DNA from 2 places in the Pararhizobium sp. genome. Region 1 is predicted to be linked to the other one. Evidence: predicted binding sites of a transcription regulator. Region 1 holds the regulator's gene; the other holds the start of a gene.

The links. Region 1 encodes HrcA, which represses chaperone genes, less so after heat shock. Its sites were predicted from a motif close to GTTAGCACTCNCNNNNNGNGAGTGCTAAC; they were not measured.
Positions count from the first base shown of each region.
Region 2: the regulator HrcA is predicted to act here: its motif matches at 4,446-4,474, upstream of groES (co-chaperone GroES).

Region 1 is NZ_CBDIHY010000003.1:1,801,589-1,809,268, reverse strand. Features, by position in the region: gene grpE (nucleotide exchange factor GrpE) at 44-658, opposite strand; gene hrcA (heat-inducible transcriptional repressor HrcA) at 774-1,853, opposite strand; gene rph (ribonuclease PH) at 2,043-2,762, shown strand; gene ACQY8Q_RS14250 (VOC family protein) at 2,766-3,161, shown strand; gene rdgB (RdgB/HAM1 family non-canonical purine NTP pyrophosphatase) at 3,203-3,847, shown strand; gene hemW (radical SAM family heme chaperone HemW) at 4,074-5,249, shown strand; gene ACQY8Q_RS14235 (MarR family winged helix-turn-helix transcriptional regulator) at 5,253-5,741, opposite strand; gene ACQY8Q_RS14230 (EamA family transporter) at 5,824-6,726, shown strand; gene ACQY8Q_RS14225 (pyrroline-5-carboxylate reductase family protein) at 6,716-7,504, opposite strand; gene ACQY8Q_RS14220 (aminopeptidase) at 7,495-7,680, opposite strand, start outside.
Region 2 is NZ_CBDIHY010000003.1:2,404,703-2,412,382, reverse strand. Features, by position in the region: gene ACQY8Q_RS17255 (BrnA antitoxin family protein) at 1-63, opposite strand, end outside; gene ACQY8Q_RS17250 (bifunctional riboflavin kinase/FAD synthetase) at 76-1,074, opposite strand; gene ACQY8Q_RS17245 (TIGR01459 family HAD-type hydrolase) at 1,123-1,971, opposite strand; gene chrA (chromate efflux transporter) at 2,096-3,466, opposite strand; gene ACQY8Q_RS17235 (chromate resistance protein ChrB domain-containing protein) at 3,459-4,265, opposite strand; gene groES (co-chaperone GroES) at 4,533-4,829, shown strand; gene groL (chaperonin GroEL) at 4,896-6,539, shown strand; gene ACQY8Q_RS17220 (hypothetical protein) at 7,133-7,582, shown strand; gene ACQY8Q_RS17215 (NAD(P)/FAD-dependent oxidoreductase) at 7,621-7,680, opposite strand, start outside.

The DNA.
Region 1 (7,680 bases):
CCCTCCCCACAAGGGGGAGGGAGCGATTCAGTGCAAGCTCAAATCAAGCCGCCGGTGTTTCGTCCGCAGCAACGATCTTCGGGCCGCCCTTGGCGACGCCGACCATGGCCGGGCGCAGGACGCGTTCGCCGATGGTGTAGCCGGCCTGAACGACCTGGACGACGGTGTTGTTCGGAACTTCCGGGTTCGGAACTTCAAACATCGCCTGATGGAAATTCGGGTCGAACTTCTGGCCGACCGGCTCCAGCTTCTGCACGCCATGACGCTCCAGCGCCGACAGCATGGCGCGCTCGGTCATTTCGACACCTTCGATCAGCGCGTTGAAGCCGACATCACCGGCCTCGCGGGCTTCTGCCGGAATGGCATCGAGCGCACGGCGCAGGTTGTCGGACACGGCCAGCATGTCGCGGGCAAAGCCAGCGACGGAATAGGATTTTGCATCCTTGACGTCGCGGGCGGTGCGGCGGCGCAGGTTGTCCATTTCAGCGGCAAGGCGCAGGTAGCGGTCGCGCATGTCGGCAGCTTCCGCCTTAGCAAGCTCCAACGGATCCGGCTCGGAAACGGCGGTATCGACCTGATCATCGGCGGCTTCTGCATAGGCGGCAGCTGCTTCGTCCGCGTTCACTTCAGCACCGTGTTTGTTTATATCGTCGGTCATGACGGTCTCCGGAATGTCAATATGTCTAGGATTTGGTGTCGATATCGAGCTTTGAAGCCGAAAAATCAAGGGTACAATCGAAAGCTGCTGGAAAAACCGGCTGCTTGCCGGCCGATTATCGCGACAAACGCGACATCAGCTGCGCCGTATAGTCCACCATTGGCACGATGCGCGAGTAATTCAGCCGCGTCGGCCCGATGACCCCGACGGCGCCGACGATCTTGTCGTCGCTGTCCCGGTAAGGCGCAACAATCAGCGACGAGCCCGACAGCGAGAACAGCTTGTTTTCCGACCCGATGAAGATCCGTACACCCGGACCGCTTTCGGCCAGATTGAGGATTTCGATCAGGCTGTCCTTCTTTTCGAGATCATCAAACAACATGCGCAGGCGGTCGACGTCCTCGGCACCGGCCAGGCCCTCCAGCAGATTGGCACGGCCGCGCACGATCAGCTGTGTCGGTTTGTCATCCGCCTCGCTGCCCGACCAGATGGCAAGGCCACGCTCGACCAGATCCTGACTCAGCGTATCGAGTTCGCGCCGGACCGTTTCCTTGACCTTTTCGAGCTGGCTCCGCACCTCGGGCAGCGTTTGACCGGCGAGATGGGCGTTGAGGAAATTGGCGGCTTCCGTCAGCTGCGAGCTGGTGACACCGGCCGGCAATTCGATGATGCGGTTCTCCACCTGGTCGTGCTCGCCGACGAGCACTGCCAGCGCCTTGGTCGGTGCCAGCCGGACGAACTCGACATGGCGGAGCACCGGATCGTTCTTGGCGGTGATGACCAGCCCTGCCCCGCGCGACATGCCCGACAGCATCTGGCTCGCCTCGGTTAGCAGTGTCTCAACAGGCTGATCGCGATCGACACGGCGCACATGCCGGTCAATAGAGGCGCGATCCTCGGGTGATAAATCGCCCACCTGCATGAAGGCATCGACAAAGAAGCGCAGGCCATTCTGTGTTGGCAGGCGCCCGGCGCTGATATGCGGAGAATAGATCAGGCCGAGGTCTTCGAGATCGCTCATGACATTGCGAACGGAGGCCGGCGACAGCGACATCGGCAGGATGCGCGACAGGCTGCGCGAACCGAGCGGCTCACCGCTTTCCAGATAGCTTTCCACGATGCGACGGAAGATTTCGCCCGACCGCTCGTCGAGCGCCGAAAGCCTTTCCCGCATTGCAGATTTATCCAGCACCATTCGAACGCAAAAACCCATGTTGTTGAAGTCAATTGGAATATAGTGATCCCGGCCCGGATAGCAAAAGGGAAATTGGCTGGAAAGCCCGCCGTACAAAGCCTTTTGCCCCTCCTCCACTCTTTTAGAGCAAATGATTTCCCTTCCTCCCAAGTTAGGTTAGAAGGCTGACAAACATCACAGGAGTTCATGATGCGGCCTTCCGGCAGAAAAACCGACCAGATGCGCAAGGTTTCCTTCGAGCGCAATGTTTCCAAACATGCAGAAGGATCCTGCCTGGTGAAGTTCGGCGACACGCATGTGCTGGTCACGGCGAGCCTGGAAGAAAAGACACCACCGTGGCTGCGCAACAGCGGCAAGGGCTGGGTTACCGCCGAATACGGCATGCTGCCGCGCGCCACCGGCGAGCGCATGAAGCGCGAGGCAGCCTCGGGCAAGCAGAGCGGCCGCACCCAGGAAATCCAGCGGCTGATCGGCCGTTCGCTGCGCGCGGTGGTCGATCTGAAGGAACTCGGCGAGCGCCAGATCTCGATCGACTGCGACGTCATCCAGGCCGATGGCGGCACCCGCACCGCCTCCATCACCGGCGCCTGGATTGCGCTGCGCGATTGCCTCGCCTGGATGGAAGCCCGCAACATGATCAAGGTGGAAAAGGTCCTGAAGGACCATATCGCCGCGATCTCCTGCGGTATCTTCGCCAATCAGCCGGTGATCGACCTCGACTATCTCGAAGACTCGGCGGCTGAAACCGACGCCAATTTCGTCATGACCGGCTCGGGCGGCATCGTCGAAATCCAGGGCACGGCCGAAGGCAAGCCTTTTTCCGAAGAGGAATTTGGTACGCTGCTCGGCCTTGCCAAGAACGGTATTGCCGACCTGGTGGGCATGCAGAAGCAGGCAATCGGGGGCTGAGCCATGGCCGCACCGTTCGAAGGTATTCTGGAGACGGCGCTCTATGTTGACGATCTCGATGCGGCGGAGGCGTTTTACGGCTCCGTTCTCGGTCTTGAGAAAATCAGCCGCGCCGGTAACCGGCATGTTTTCTTTCGCTGCGGCCCAGGGATTCTTTTGATCTTCAATCCGGTTGAGACGCTAAAACCGCCGCTACCGCATGGGACGCAGGGTCCTGGCCATATGTGCTTTCGGGTCGCTACCGGGGATTTGGGCGCTTGGAAAAAGAAGCTGTCGGAAGCAGGGATTGCGATTGAATCCGAGGTGATTTGGCCGTCGGGCGCAAACTCCTTCTACTTCCGCGATCCCGCCGGAAACAGCCTGGAATGCGCTGAGGCCAGCCTCTGGGCTATCGACTAAAAACGAATGGGCGGAATGCTCGCCGGATGAGAAAGACGCAGATGCGCAAGCTTGAAGACAAGACCCTGATCGTTGCCAGCCACAATGCCGGCAAGATCCGCGAAATCCGTGACCTGATCGGCCCGATGGGCTTTGAAGCCAAATCGGCGGCCGATCTCAATTTTGTCGAACCGGACGAGACCGGCACGACCTTCGAGGAAAACGCCACGATCAAGGCGCTGGCCTCTGCGAAAGCCTCCGGCCTGCCTGCGCTTTCGGACGATTCCGGCCTTGTCGTTGATGCGCTGAACGGCGATCCGGGCGTCTACACCGCCAATTGGGCGGAGACTGCCGACGGTACGCGCGATTTCGCCATGGCGATGGAGAAGGTCGAAACCGCCATCCAGGAAGCCGGCGCTACCGCCTTCGACCGGCGCACCGGCCGCTTCGTCTCGGTGCTGTGCCTCGCCTGGCCGGATGGCCATGTCGAACTGTTCCGGGGTGAGGTCGAAGGCCATATCGTCTGGCCGCCGCGCGGGGACCAAGGATTTGGTTACGACCCGGTCTTTCAACCGCTCGGCTACAACACCACATTCGGCGAAATGAGCGGTGACGAGAAGCATGGCTGGAAGCACGGCGATACGGACGCGCTGTCGCACCGCGCCCGGGCGTTCAAGCTTTTTGCCGAAACGTGCCTGAGTGCGTGAAGTGGAAATCGACGGGGAACTCATTCTCCCTCATCCCTGTGCTCGTCACAGGGATCCAGTGGCGTCGCGTCTGCGACGCTAGAGACTCTTTCACGCGACGGACGTCGCGTGGCTGGATTCCTGCGACGAGCACAGGAATGACGGTGTGGTAAAATTCCGCGCCAAGCAACAAGTATTGCCTAACCTAACGACATCGCGCCCGAGCGCCTGAAAGACCCTGAACAGAATGGCCACTTTTTCTTCCATCGGTGACAGCAAGGAGCCCGGTTTCGGGGTCTATGTGCATTGGCCCTTCTGTGCTGCCAAATGTCCCTATTGCGACTTCAACAGCCATGTCCGGCATCAACCGGTCGATCAGCCACGATTCGTCACGGCGTTTCTGACAGAAATGGCGGCGATGCGGCATATGTCGGGCCCACGCACCGTCACCAGCATCTTCATGGGCGGCGGCACGCCGTCGCTGATGAACCCGGCGACGGTCGAGGCCATCCTCGATGGCATCGCCAATCTCTGGCATGTGCCGGATGGCATCGAAATCACCATGGAGGCCAACCCCTCCAGCGTCGAGGCGACCCGGTTTCACGGCTACCGCGCTGCCGGGGTCAACCGGGTTTCGCTCGGCGTCCAGGCGCTGAACGACCGGGACCTCAAATTCCTCGGGCGGCTGCATAATGTCGAGGATGCGCTGAAGGCCATCGGCCTTGCGCGCGACATCTTTCCGCGCATGTCGTTCGACCTGATCTATGCCCGTCCGAACCAGACCGTCGACGCCTGGGAACAGGAGCTGAAGCAGGCCGTCTCCTATGCCGTCGATCACCTGTCGCTCTACCAGCTGACGATCGAGGAAGGCACGCCGTTCTATGGCCTGCACAAGGCGGGCAAACTGATCGTGCCGGACGGCGAGCATTCCGCCGTGCTCTACGAGGCGACGCAGGAGATCACCGAAGGTTTCGGCATGCCGGCCTACGAGGTTTCCAACCATGCCGCTCCGGGCGCCGAGAGCCGCCATAACCTGACTTACTGGCGTTATGGCGACTATGCCGGCATCGGCCCGGGCGCCCATGGCCGCCTGACGCGCGGCCGCAACAAGATCGCCACCGCGACGGAGCGCAAGCCAGAGGACTGGCTGCAGCTGGTCGAGGAACACGGCCACGGCATGGTCGAGCAGGAAGTGCTTGGCTATGACGAACAGGCCGACGAGCTGTTGCTGATGGGTCTGCGGCTGAAGGAAGGCATCGACCTCGTGCGCTGGCAGGACCTGTCCGGCCGCGAGCCCGACCCGGACCGCGAACAGTTTCTGATCGAACACGGCTTCATCGAGCGGCTGGGCAATTCCCGCCTGCGCTGCACGCCGGCCGGCATGCTGATCCTCGACGCGGTGGTTGCCGATCTCGCCTGCTAAATTTTATTCGAACGCAGCCAGATATTTTTTGGCGATCGCATCCAGTGCCGCCCGCTCGTCCGGGTCCAGCAGCGCCGTCAACCGGTGCTGGTTGGCGACATGGGCGGTCACCGCGCGTTCGACCAGAGCGAGCCCTTCCGGCTTCAGCGCGATCAGCACACTGCGGCGATCCTCCGGATTGGTCAGCCGTTCGACGAGCCCTGCCTTTTCCAGCTGATCGATCCGGTTGGTCATCGTGCCCGACGTGATCATCGTGGTTGCCAAGAGGTCGCCCGGCGACAACCTGTAAGGTTTGCCGGAGCGGCGCAGGGCCGCCAACACATCGAAGCTCGCTGACGACAGCCCAAACTCTGAAAAGGTCTTCTCGACCTCGCGGCCAAGATAGGTCGATAGCCGCGCCAGCCGGCCCAGCAACCCCATCGGCTCGACATCGAGGTCCGGGCGCTCCTTGCGCCACTGCGCCAGAATTCTATCGACGTGATCTTCATCCATGGCTTCGTGCTACGCAGAATTCATCTTGACGTCAAGATAATCACTGCTATCCTGATTTTATCTTGAAATCGAGATACTTCAAATGAAGATAAAATCCACCGCCCTCACCGACATCGGCCTGACCGCCATTGCGCCCGCCATCTGGGGCAGCACCTATGTGGTCACCACCGAATTCCTGCCGCATGGGTATCCCCTCACCGTCGCCATGCTGCGTGCTTTGCCGGCAGGTCTCATCCTGCTGCTGACCGTCCGGCAGTTGCCGCAGGGCATCTGGTGGGCGCGCAGTTTCATCCTCGGCGCGCTCAATTTCTCGTTCTTCTGGGCGATGCTGTTCGTTTCGGCCTACCGCCTGCCCGGCGGTGTCGCCGCGACCGTCGGCGCCATCCAGCCGCTGATCGTCGTCATGCTGGCAAGAATGCTGATCGGAACGCCGGTGAAGACGATGGCGATTGTCGCGGGTATTGTCGGCATGGGCGGCGTCGGCCTGCTGGTGCTGACGCCCGGAGCAACTCTTGATCCGATCGGCATCATCGCTGGACTGGCTGGCGCAGTCTCCATGGCGTTTGGGACGGTGCTGACACGCCACTGGGCACCACCAGTGTCGAGCCTGACCTTTACCGCGTGGCAACTGACCGCCGGCGGCCTGCTGTTGCTGCCGGTGGCTCTGCTGTTCGAACCGGCCCTGCCAATGCCTACCATGGCCAATGTGCTTGGCATGGCATGGCTGGGGTTGATTGGCGCCGCCTTCACCTATCTCCTGTGGTTTCGCGGCCTGTCCAAGCTCGAACCTGCAGCCGTCGCCTCGCTCGGCTTTTTCAGCCCGCTGGTGGCAACCCTGCTCGGATGGGGCGTACTCGGCCAGAACCTGACGCCGCTGCAGATTGTTGGCATGGCTACCGTGCTGGTCAGCGTCTGGCTCGGACAACGGGCGCAGATGGCGCCGCGTCCCGTTGCAACGGTCAGCGCGAAAACCGTCAGCCCTTAGCGGCCTTGTCCCTTGCTGCTGCCAACCCTTTGGAGATTGGTCCAGCGATACCCGCTGACAGCATCGCCGTCAGACCGGCGGCGGTGGTTCCACCATAGTTAGTGAAGACTTTCACCGTTTCCGCCGGCGTTTCCGAAGCGGCTGCCATCCAGGCGCCTGAGCCGTGGAAAAGCTGGCGGACCGCCGCATCCGCAAGATCGGCCGCCACGCCGTTTTCGATCGCATCGCGGATCATCGCATCGGCAAAAGCGGCGATGAAGGCGGGACCGGAACCGGTCAGGGCGGTAAAATAATCCAGCTCGCTTTCCGTGGACAGTCTGGTCGTCTTTCCAGAACAGGCAAAGAAACTGTCAGCAAAGTCCGCGTCCGCCGCACTTGCGCCTGGTGTCGAAAGCCAAGGGGTAAACGACAGCCCCTGCTCGGCGCAGGCATTCGGCATGGCGCGGATGACGCGTTCGCTTTTGAAGCGCGCAACCAGCGCTTCTGCCGGAACGCGGGCCATGACGGAGATGACCAGCTTGCCGGACAGATCGAGGTTCAGCGCATCAAGATCTTCCGGCCGCACCGAGAGGATGACGATATCCGACTGTGCCGCCAGAAACTGGTTGTCGGTGACAAAGCGGATATCCGGCCACGCCTCAAAACCCGCCGTCTTGCCGCTGCGCGACGACAGGATCAAATCGGCGGCAGCGACGAAACCCTTGGCGAGCGCTGGGCGAAGCAAAGCTCCACCCAGCCAACCGGTTCCGCCGATGACGCCGAGCGTCGTCAAGCCCATTCGCCCTTGCGCATGACCGGAACCTTGGCGCCATCAGCGCGAACGCCGTCGATATCGACTTCGCCGGAACCAATCATCCAGTCGATATGGATCAGGCTGGAATTGCCGCCCTGCGCGGCGATCTGTTCCTGGCTGAGCGAGGCGCCATCAAGGAAGCATTTCGAATAGCACTGGCC
Region 2 (7,680 bases), 600 kb from region 1:
CGGCTTGAACAGGGCTTCGGCGGCATCCATGGCGCTGACGGGCCGGCGGGGCGTGGTGGCCATTGGGATCATCCTTTAGGAGTTTGCATCCAGACCGAATGCGATTTTGCTGTCGATCATACTGAGCGCCTTGACGCCGGAGAGCAAGGCGCGGGCTTCGGCGTCATCCTGCTTCATCTGCACCACCAGCGGATCGAGACCGTCGAATTTCAGCTCGTCGCGCAGATGGCCGAAGAACGAGACCGAACAGACTTCGCCGTAGAGATCGCCGGAAAAATCGAACACGAAGGTTTCGAGCAGGGCAATGCCGTTGCTATCGACCGTTGGACGCTTGCCGAAGCTGGCGACGCCATCGTGGATACTGCCATCGGCGCGGCGGAAGCGCACGGCATAGATGCCGTTGCGAAGTTCGACTTCCGGCGGAAGCTGCATGTTGGCGGTGGGATAGCCGAGTGTACGGCCAAGCTTCTTGCCGTCGATGACTTCGGCTTCCACGGTATAGCGGTAACCGAGCAGCCCGGCAGCCTGGGACACGTCGCCCTCACCCAGCAATCCGCGAATGTGGCTGGAGGAAATCACCGCAGCATTCTCATCGCGAAACGCATCAACCAGCGTCACGCCAAAACCGTTTTCGCCACCGGCGGCCATCAGGAAAGCCGGGCCGCCTTCCCTACCCTTGCCGAAATGGAAATCAAAGCCGGTGACCACGTGGCTGGCATGCAACCAGTCCATCAGGATGGAGCGAATGAAATCGGATGCGGAAAGCTCGGAGAAGGTCCGGTCGAACGGGTATTCGATGACGGCGGAAAAGCCCATACCTTCCAGGATGCGGGCTTTCAGCGGCGCTGGCGTCAAGCGGAAGACCGGCTGGTCGGGCTTAAAGACGCTGCGCGGGTGAGGCTCGAAGGTCAAAACCAGGGCCGGAACACCGCGCGCTTGCGCCTCTTCCAGAGCCCGGTTCAAAACCGACTGATGGCCGCGATGCACACCATCGAAATTGCCGATGGCAATGACGCCGCCGCGCAGCGTTTCCGGAAGGGGTTCGCGGGTCTCGTTGCGATGAAAAACCGTCATGTCCGTTCGCCAGTCATCTCTTCGTGCAGGTCGGCTGCGGCAGATCCGTCAAGCCAGTCTCGGCATCCACCATTTTGGCGTGGCACCCTCGTTTTTCAAGAACGCCGCCAGCTTGGCCTCATCGGTCTTTTCGGCAGCCATGTATTCGGCGGCGTGGATACCAGCGCTGATATAAAGCACGTCGAGGCCAAAATCCTGTGCGCCCTTGACGTCCGTCGGCATGCCGTCGCCGACCGCGATCACCCGCGACAGGTCGAGCCCGCCGCGCACGGCCTTGGCTTCCGTCAGAGACGCGCGATAGATCGGCACATAGGGCTTGCCGGAAATCCGGGTTTCGCCGCCCAGTTCCGCATAGACCTTGGCGATGGCACCGGCGCACGGAATGAGCTTATGGCCGCGCTCGACGACCAGATCCGGATTGGCACAGATGAACGGCACCTTGCGCTTGGCAAGGCTTGAGAGCGTGGCGCGATAGTCTTCGGCCGTCTCGTTTTCGTCATCGAAAAAGCCGGCGCAGACGATGATCTCGGCTTCCTCGGAGGACACCATGCTGACGCCGAGCCCTTCGAGCAGCGGCAGGTCCTTTTCCGCACCGATGAAATAAATCTTCTTCGGGCCGGCCGAGATCAGTGCGCGGGTGACATCACCCGACGTGACGATCCGGTCATAGGCACTGTCCGGCACGCCGAGGCCACGGATCTGGACGATGACGCCGGGATGCGGGCGCGGCGAATTGGTGATCAGAACGACAGTCAGACCTTTGGCGCGCGCTTCGGTCAGTGCCTCGCAGGCACCCTTGAACGCCTCGACGCCATTGTGCAGCACGCCCCAGACATCGCAGAGCACGACATCATAGCGGCTGGCAATGTCGCGAAAACTGTTGATCCGAACGGCCATGCTGGCTTCCCGCAGAAAAGAAATGGTCGGGCTGACATCGCAGGCAGGCGTTAAAAACACAAGTCTTCATCGGGAAAATGGGGGCTGAATTCCAAGGTTTCCGGCTTGTAATGTGATGGAACAGCTAAAACCCACGGATCAGCCAACCGGCAACCGCGCAGATGGCCAGCGTCACCACGACGCCGCGCTTGAAGAAGAACAGCAGCACGGCTGCCAGAAGCGTCAGGCAGAAGGACGGCAGCTGGAAGGTCTGCCAGACCGGAAGCGGCATGGAAACAGGTCCTGCCGCAAAGCGATCCACACTGGCAAAGAGAACGTGCAGACCGAACCAGACGGCCAGATTGAGGATAACGCCGGTGACCGCAGCCGAGATCGCCGCAAGCGCGCCCGCCAGCGCCCGGTTGTTGCGCAGGGCCTCGACATAGGGGGCGCCCAGAAAGATCCAGAGGAAACACGGCACGAACGTCACCCAGGTCGCCAGCGTCGCCCCAAGCAGGCCGGACACAAGCGGATCGAACCCCAGCGGTGCGCGAAACGCGGCCATGAAGCCAACGAAGGACAAGACCAGCACCAGCGGTCCGGGCGTTGTTTCAGCCAGCGCCAGGCCATCCAGCATTTCACCAGGCTTAAGCCAATGATAGGTCTCGACCGCCTGCTGCGCGACATAGGCAAGCACCGCATAGGCTCCGCCGAAGGTCGCCACGGCCATCTTCGAAAAGAACAGGCCGATGGTCGTATAGACGGTGGCACACCCGAACACTGCGCCAAGGATGACGAACGGCGCGATCCAGAGAACCAGCCAGGTGGCGAGAACCTGAAACGTGCGGCTCCAGCTTGATGCGCCATCGGGAAAGCTGCTGTCGATCACCGAAGGCCTGTCGGCAAGCGCCTGTTTTGCCGCCGCCGCCAAGGCCTTTTCGCCTGTTGCCGGCTGCAGCCGCGTGGCGACGTATCCGGCAATGCCGGCGGCCAGCACGACGAGCGGGAATGGCAGATCGAAAAAGAACAGCGCGGCGAAGGCGAGCGCGGCGACGACGAGCGCAAATCGGGTTTTCAATGCGCGGCGGCCAACGCGAATGACCGCCTCGATGACGATGGCCAGCACCGCTGCCTTCAGGCCGAAGAACAGGCCGGTCAGCCAATCCGTTTGCTGGAACAGCGCATAGGCCGACGACAGGCCGAGGATGACGAAGAACCCGGGCAGGATAAACAGCAGCCCCGCGACGATGCCGCCGCGCGTGCCGTGCAGCAGCCAGCCGATATAAGTGGCAAGTTGCTGCGCTTCCGGGCCGGGCAAGAGCATGCAGAAATTCAACGCATGCAGAAACCGGCTCTCGGAAATCCAGCGGCGCTCCTCCACCAGTTCCCGGTGCATCAGCGCGATCTGCCCGGCGGGGCCGCCAAAGCTCAGGAGCCCGATCTTTGCCCAGACTTTTGCAGCTTCAGCGAATGTTGGATATGGTGGCGGAGACTGTATCTGCACCGCCTCATTCATGGTCTTTGGCCTTCTTTGCAACGTGATGCACCCATTCGTGCTTTTCCTGCGTGGCGTCACGCGCCCAACGGTAGAAGGCATCGTAGAGTGTCATGCCGGCTTCCAACTGCTCAAGATCGTCGGCAAACATCCGCGACAGGCCGAGCGAGGCTGCGAGCAGGCCAGATGCCTCGGGAACCAGATCGAGCCGGTCGGTGTCGGCCGCGCGAACGATCAGCGCCAGATGCTGAAGGGCCGGAAAGGACAAGCCGAACTCCGCGATCATCGTATCAAAGGTGCAGCCCTCGCCCCTATGGCTCCAGAAAACATTCTCCACGTCGAACGGCGTAGCGCCGAAACGCTCCGCAACGGCCTCGACTTCGGACGGGGCGACGAAGCGGCGGATCAGCCATGGGCAAGCGATGCGGTCAATCTTGGGGCGCGAGCGCGTGACCCAAACAGAGCCACCACCGGCTTTTCCGCCGGGTATCGCGGCGGCCGGGACAAGCGGCAGGCCCGCAGCCGTCCAGGCTTCAAGCCCACCTTCCAGGCTTTCCGCCTGGGCGCCGGCGTTTCGAAGCCAGGCGGCAACGCCTTCGCTCAACTTCCTGCCCTTCTGGCAAACGACCACGACCCAAAGGCCGCGATATTCCGCCGACCATTGCGCGGCCGAGGCAAAAGGGCGACGCGTGGATGCGGGAACAAGCGAGGGCAGTGCTGCGAAATCTTCGTCGTCGCGCACATCAATGATGACCGGTCCTTTTGGCGTTCCGGTCAGACGGGCGAGTTTTTCAACGGAAATGGAATTGTACGAGGCCATGATACGTCCCTTTTTATGAAGAGTGGACGCGAAATTCTGGCATGACGCCTCGTGGGGCGATCGCAGACCCCATGGCAACTGTTAAACAAAAAATGGCAAATCAAGTCAATCAGCGTTTCGATTAAAAAATCGCGTTGTCTTGTTCTTGACTCATCTGGCGGGCATCCTTATCTGCAGGTCGCTAGCACTCAAGCAATAGGAGTGCTAACATCCATCCGGCGGATCGCAAAGACGATCCGTGAAGTCATTTGATCGAGGGATTAGACAATGACAAGCACCAATTTCCGCCCGCTGCATGACCGCGTCGTCGTGCGCCGTATCGAGGCCGAAGCCAAGACCAAGGGCGGCATCATCATTCCGGACACAGCCAAGGAAAAGCCGCAGGAAGGCGAAATCGTCGCTGTCGGCACCGGCACCCGTGACGACAAGGGCGCTCTCATCGCGCTCGACGTCAAGGCTGGCGATCGTATCCTGTTCGGCAAGTGGTCGGGCACCGAAGTCAAGCTCAACGGCGAAGACCTTCTGATCATGAAGGAAGCCGACATCATGGGCGTTATCGGCTGATCCAGCCGGTTTCCACCTTTCCACTTTCCATAAAACCAATTGGGCATCAGCCCGGGAGTTTTTAACATGGCAGCCAAAGAAATTAAGTTCGGCCGTACCGCGCGCGAAAAGATGCTGCGCGGCGTCGACATCCTCGCAGACGCAGTCAAGGTCACACTCGGTCCTAAGGGCCGCAACGTCATCATCGACAAGTCCTTCGGCGCACCGCGCATCACCAAGGACGGCGTTTCCGTCGCCAAGGAAATCGAACTCGAAGACAAGTTCGAAAACATGGGCGCCCAGATGGTCCGCGAAGTTGCTTCGAAGACCAACGACATCGCCGGTGACGGCACCACGACGGCAACCGTTCTCGCCCAGGCCATCGTTCGCGAAGGCGGCAAGGCAGTTGCTGCCGGCATGAACCCGATGGACCTGAAGCGCGGCATCGACCTCGCAGTTGCAGCCATCGTCAAGGACCTCGTTGCCAAGGCAAAGAAGATCAACACTTCGGAAGAAGTGGCCCAGGTCGGGACGATCTCTGCCAACGGCGAAAAGGAAATCGGCCAGTACATCGCTGAAGCGATGCAGAAGGTCGGCAATGAAGGCGTCATCACGGTTGAAGAAGCCAAGACCGCCGAAACCGAACTCGAAGTCGTCGAAGGCATGCAGTTCGACCGCGGCTACCTGTCGCCTTACTTCGTAACCAACCCTGAAAAGATGGTTGCTGAACTGGAAGACGCTTACATCCTTCTCCATGAGAAGAAGCTCTCCAACCTTCAGGCCATGCTTCCGGTTCTCGAAGCCGTTGTTCAGACCGGCAAGCCGCTCCTGATCATCTCGGAAGACGTTGAAGGCGAAGCGCTTGCTACGCTCGTCGTCAACAAGCTGCGTGGCGGCCTGAAGATTGCTGCCGTCAAGGCTCCTGGCTTCGGCGATCGCCGCAAGGCCATGCTCGAAGACATCGCGATCCTGACCGGTGGCCAGGTCATCTCCGAAGACATCGGCATCAAGCTGGAAAACGTCACGCTCGAAATGCTCGGCCGTGCGAAGAAGGTTTCGATCTCCAAGGAAAACACCACCATCGTTGATGGCGCTGGCAAGAAGGCCGAAATCGAAGGCCGCGTTGCTCAGATCAAGGGCCAGATCGAAGAAACCACATCCGATTACGACCGCGAAAAGCTGCAGGAACGTCTTGCCAAGCTCGCTGGCGGCGTTGCAGTCATCCGCGTTGGCGGTGCGACTGAAATCGAAGTGAAGGAAAAGAAGGACCGTATCGACGACGCGCTGAACGCAACGCGCGCTGCCGTTCAGGAAGGTATCGTTCCTGGTGGTGGTACGGCTCTGCTGCGTGCTTCGATCGTTCTCGACCTCAAGGGCGCAAACGACGATCAGACCGCCGGTATCTCCATCATCCGCAAGGCACTTCAGTCGCTGGTTCGCCAGATCGCTGAAAACGCAGGCGACGAAGGCTCGATCATCGTTGGCAAGATCCTCGAAAGCAACACCGACAACTACGGCTACAACGCCCAGACCGGCGAATTTGGCGACATGATCGCCATGGGTATCGTCGATCCGGTCAAGGTTGTCCGCACGGCCCTGCAGAACGCAGCTTCGGTTGCTTCGCTGCTGATCACCACGGAAGCCATGATTGCCGAACTGCCGAAGAAGGATTCGGCTGGCGGCGGCATGCCTGACATGGGTGGCATGGGCGGCATGGGCGGCATGATGTAATAAGGCCTTCGCCTTATTACGAATGACGACCGTAGAGCTTTCCGGGTTTCCGGATTGAGAAGGGGCAGGCCGCAAGGTCTGCCCTTTTTTCGTTCCCGTTCAACGAACACCGTGAAAAACCGACAGGCTCATTGCCGCGCTCTGCGGATCATGCTCTGATTGTACTTTGACCAAATCACTGCAATCGGGAATATTTATCTCGGATCACAAAATATTTCTCGAAACACCATTGAAGCGTGAGAAAAAGCAATTATAACACCGCTCCAAGTGAACCGCAGATTCACAGGGATCAAGAAATCGGACGAATTGACAATAAGACAGTTCAATTTTTCCGTATTAACCGTCTACCCAACATCCTTTTGATTCCAGGTCACAAAGCCTATAGATTTTCCTCGCATACAATTTATTTCGTCTTGCCGACAAACCTGCCCAAGACCTGAAAATTGAGCTTTCTATCTTTTTACATCGAACCACGCCTCGCCCTATATTTGGTGCGTGGCCAAATATTGTTGAGACATAGAAATTGTTTCTTGTGAACACTTACGGGAACAGACGAATGAATTTCGGATTTTGTGACTATACCGGGGTCCACCTTGTTTAAAATTGCAAGAACAGGCCTTTCTCAGCCGCTAGGCGCTGATTCCTTTGCCTGCGGCGAAAGCGGGCTGGAGATGCTCGGCCAATTCTGTTTTTCAGAAGGCTGGTCTGGCGACCTGTCGAACGGCCTGTTTCGCCTTGGCGAAAGTGCGGCCGCCATGCACGGCCTCAGCCAGGCCGAATGCGGCTTGCTCAATCTGGTCCGCTGCTATGACAGCGCCGACCGTAACCATGTGCTGGCGCTTTTCGAGCAGGCAGCAACAACCTCCTCGTCCTTCTGCTTCTCGACGACGATTATACTGTCGTCCGGCCAGAAACAGCCGGTCTTCTGCATCGGCGAATCCACGGGGCTGGAACAGCGCTATTCGGGATCGATTACCGGCGTGTTCTTCTTCCCCCGCTTCCAGCTGGAAGCCCGCAGACACGTCTTCACCCGCCATCAATAACTGCAGGCTGGCATAGCCAGCCTGCAGACGCTTGACCGTTACGGCAAGAGCGTCTTCAAATCGGTCTGCGGGTCATCGAGAAGAGCCCGGTCGGGCGT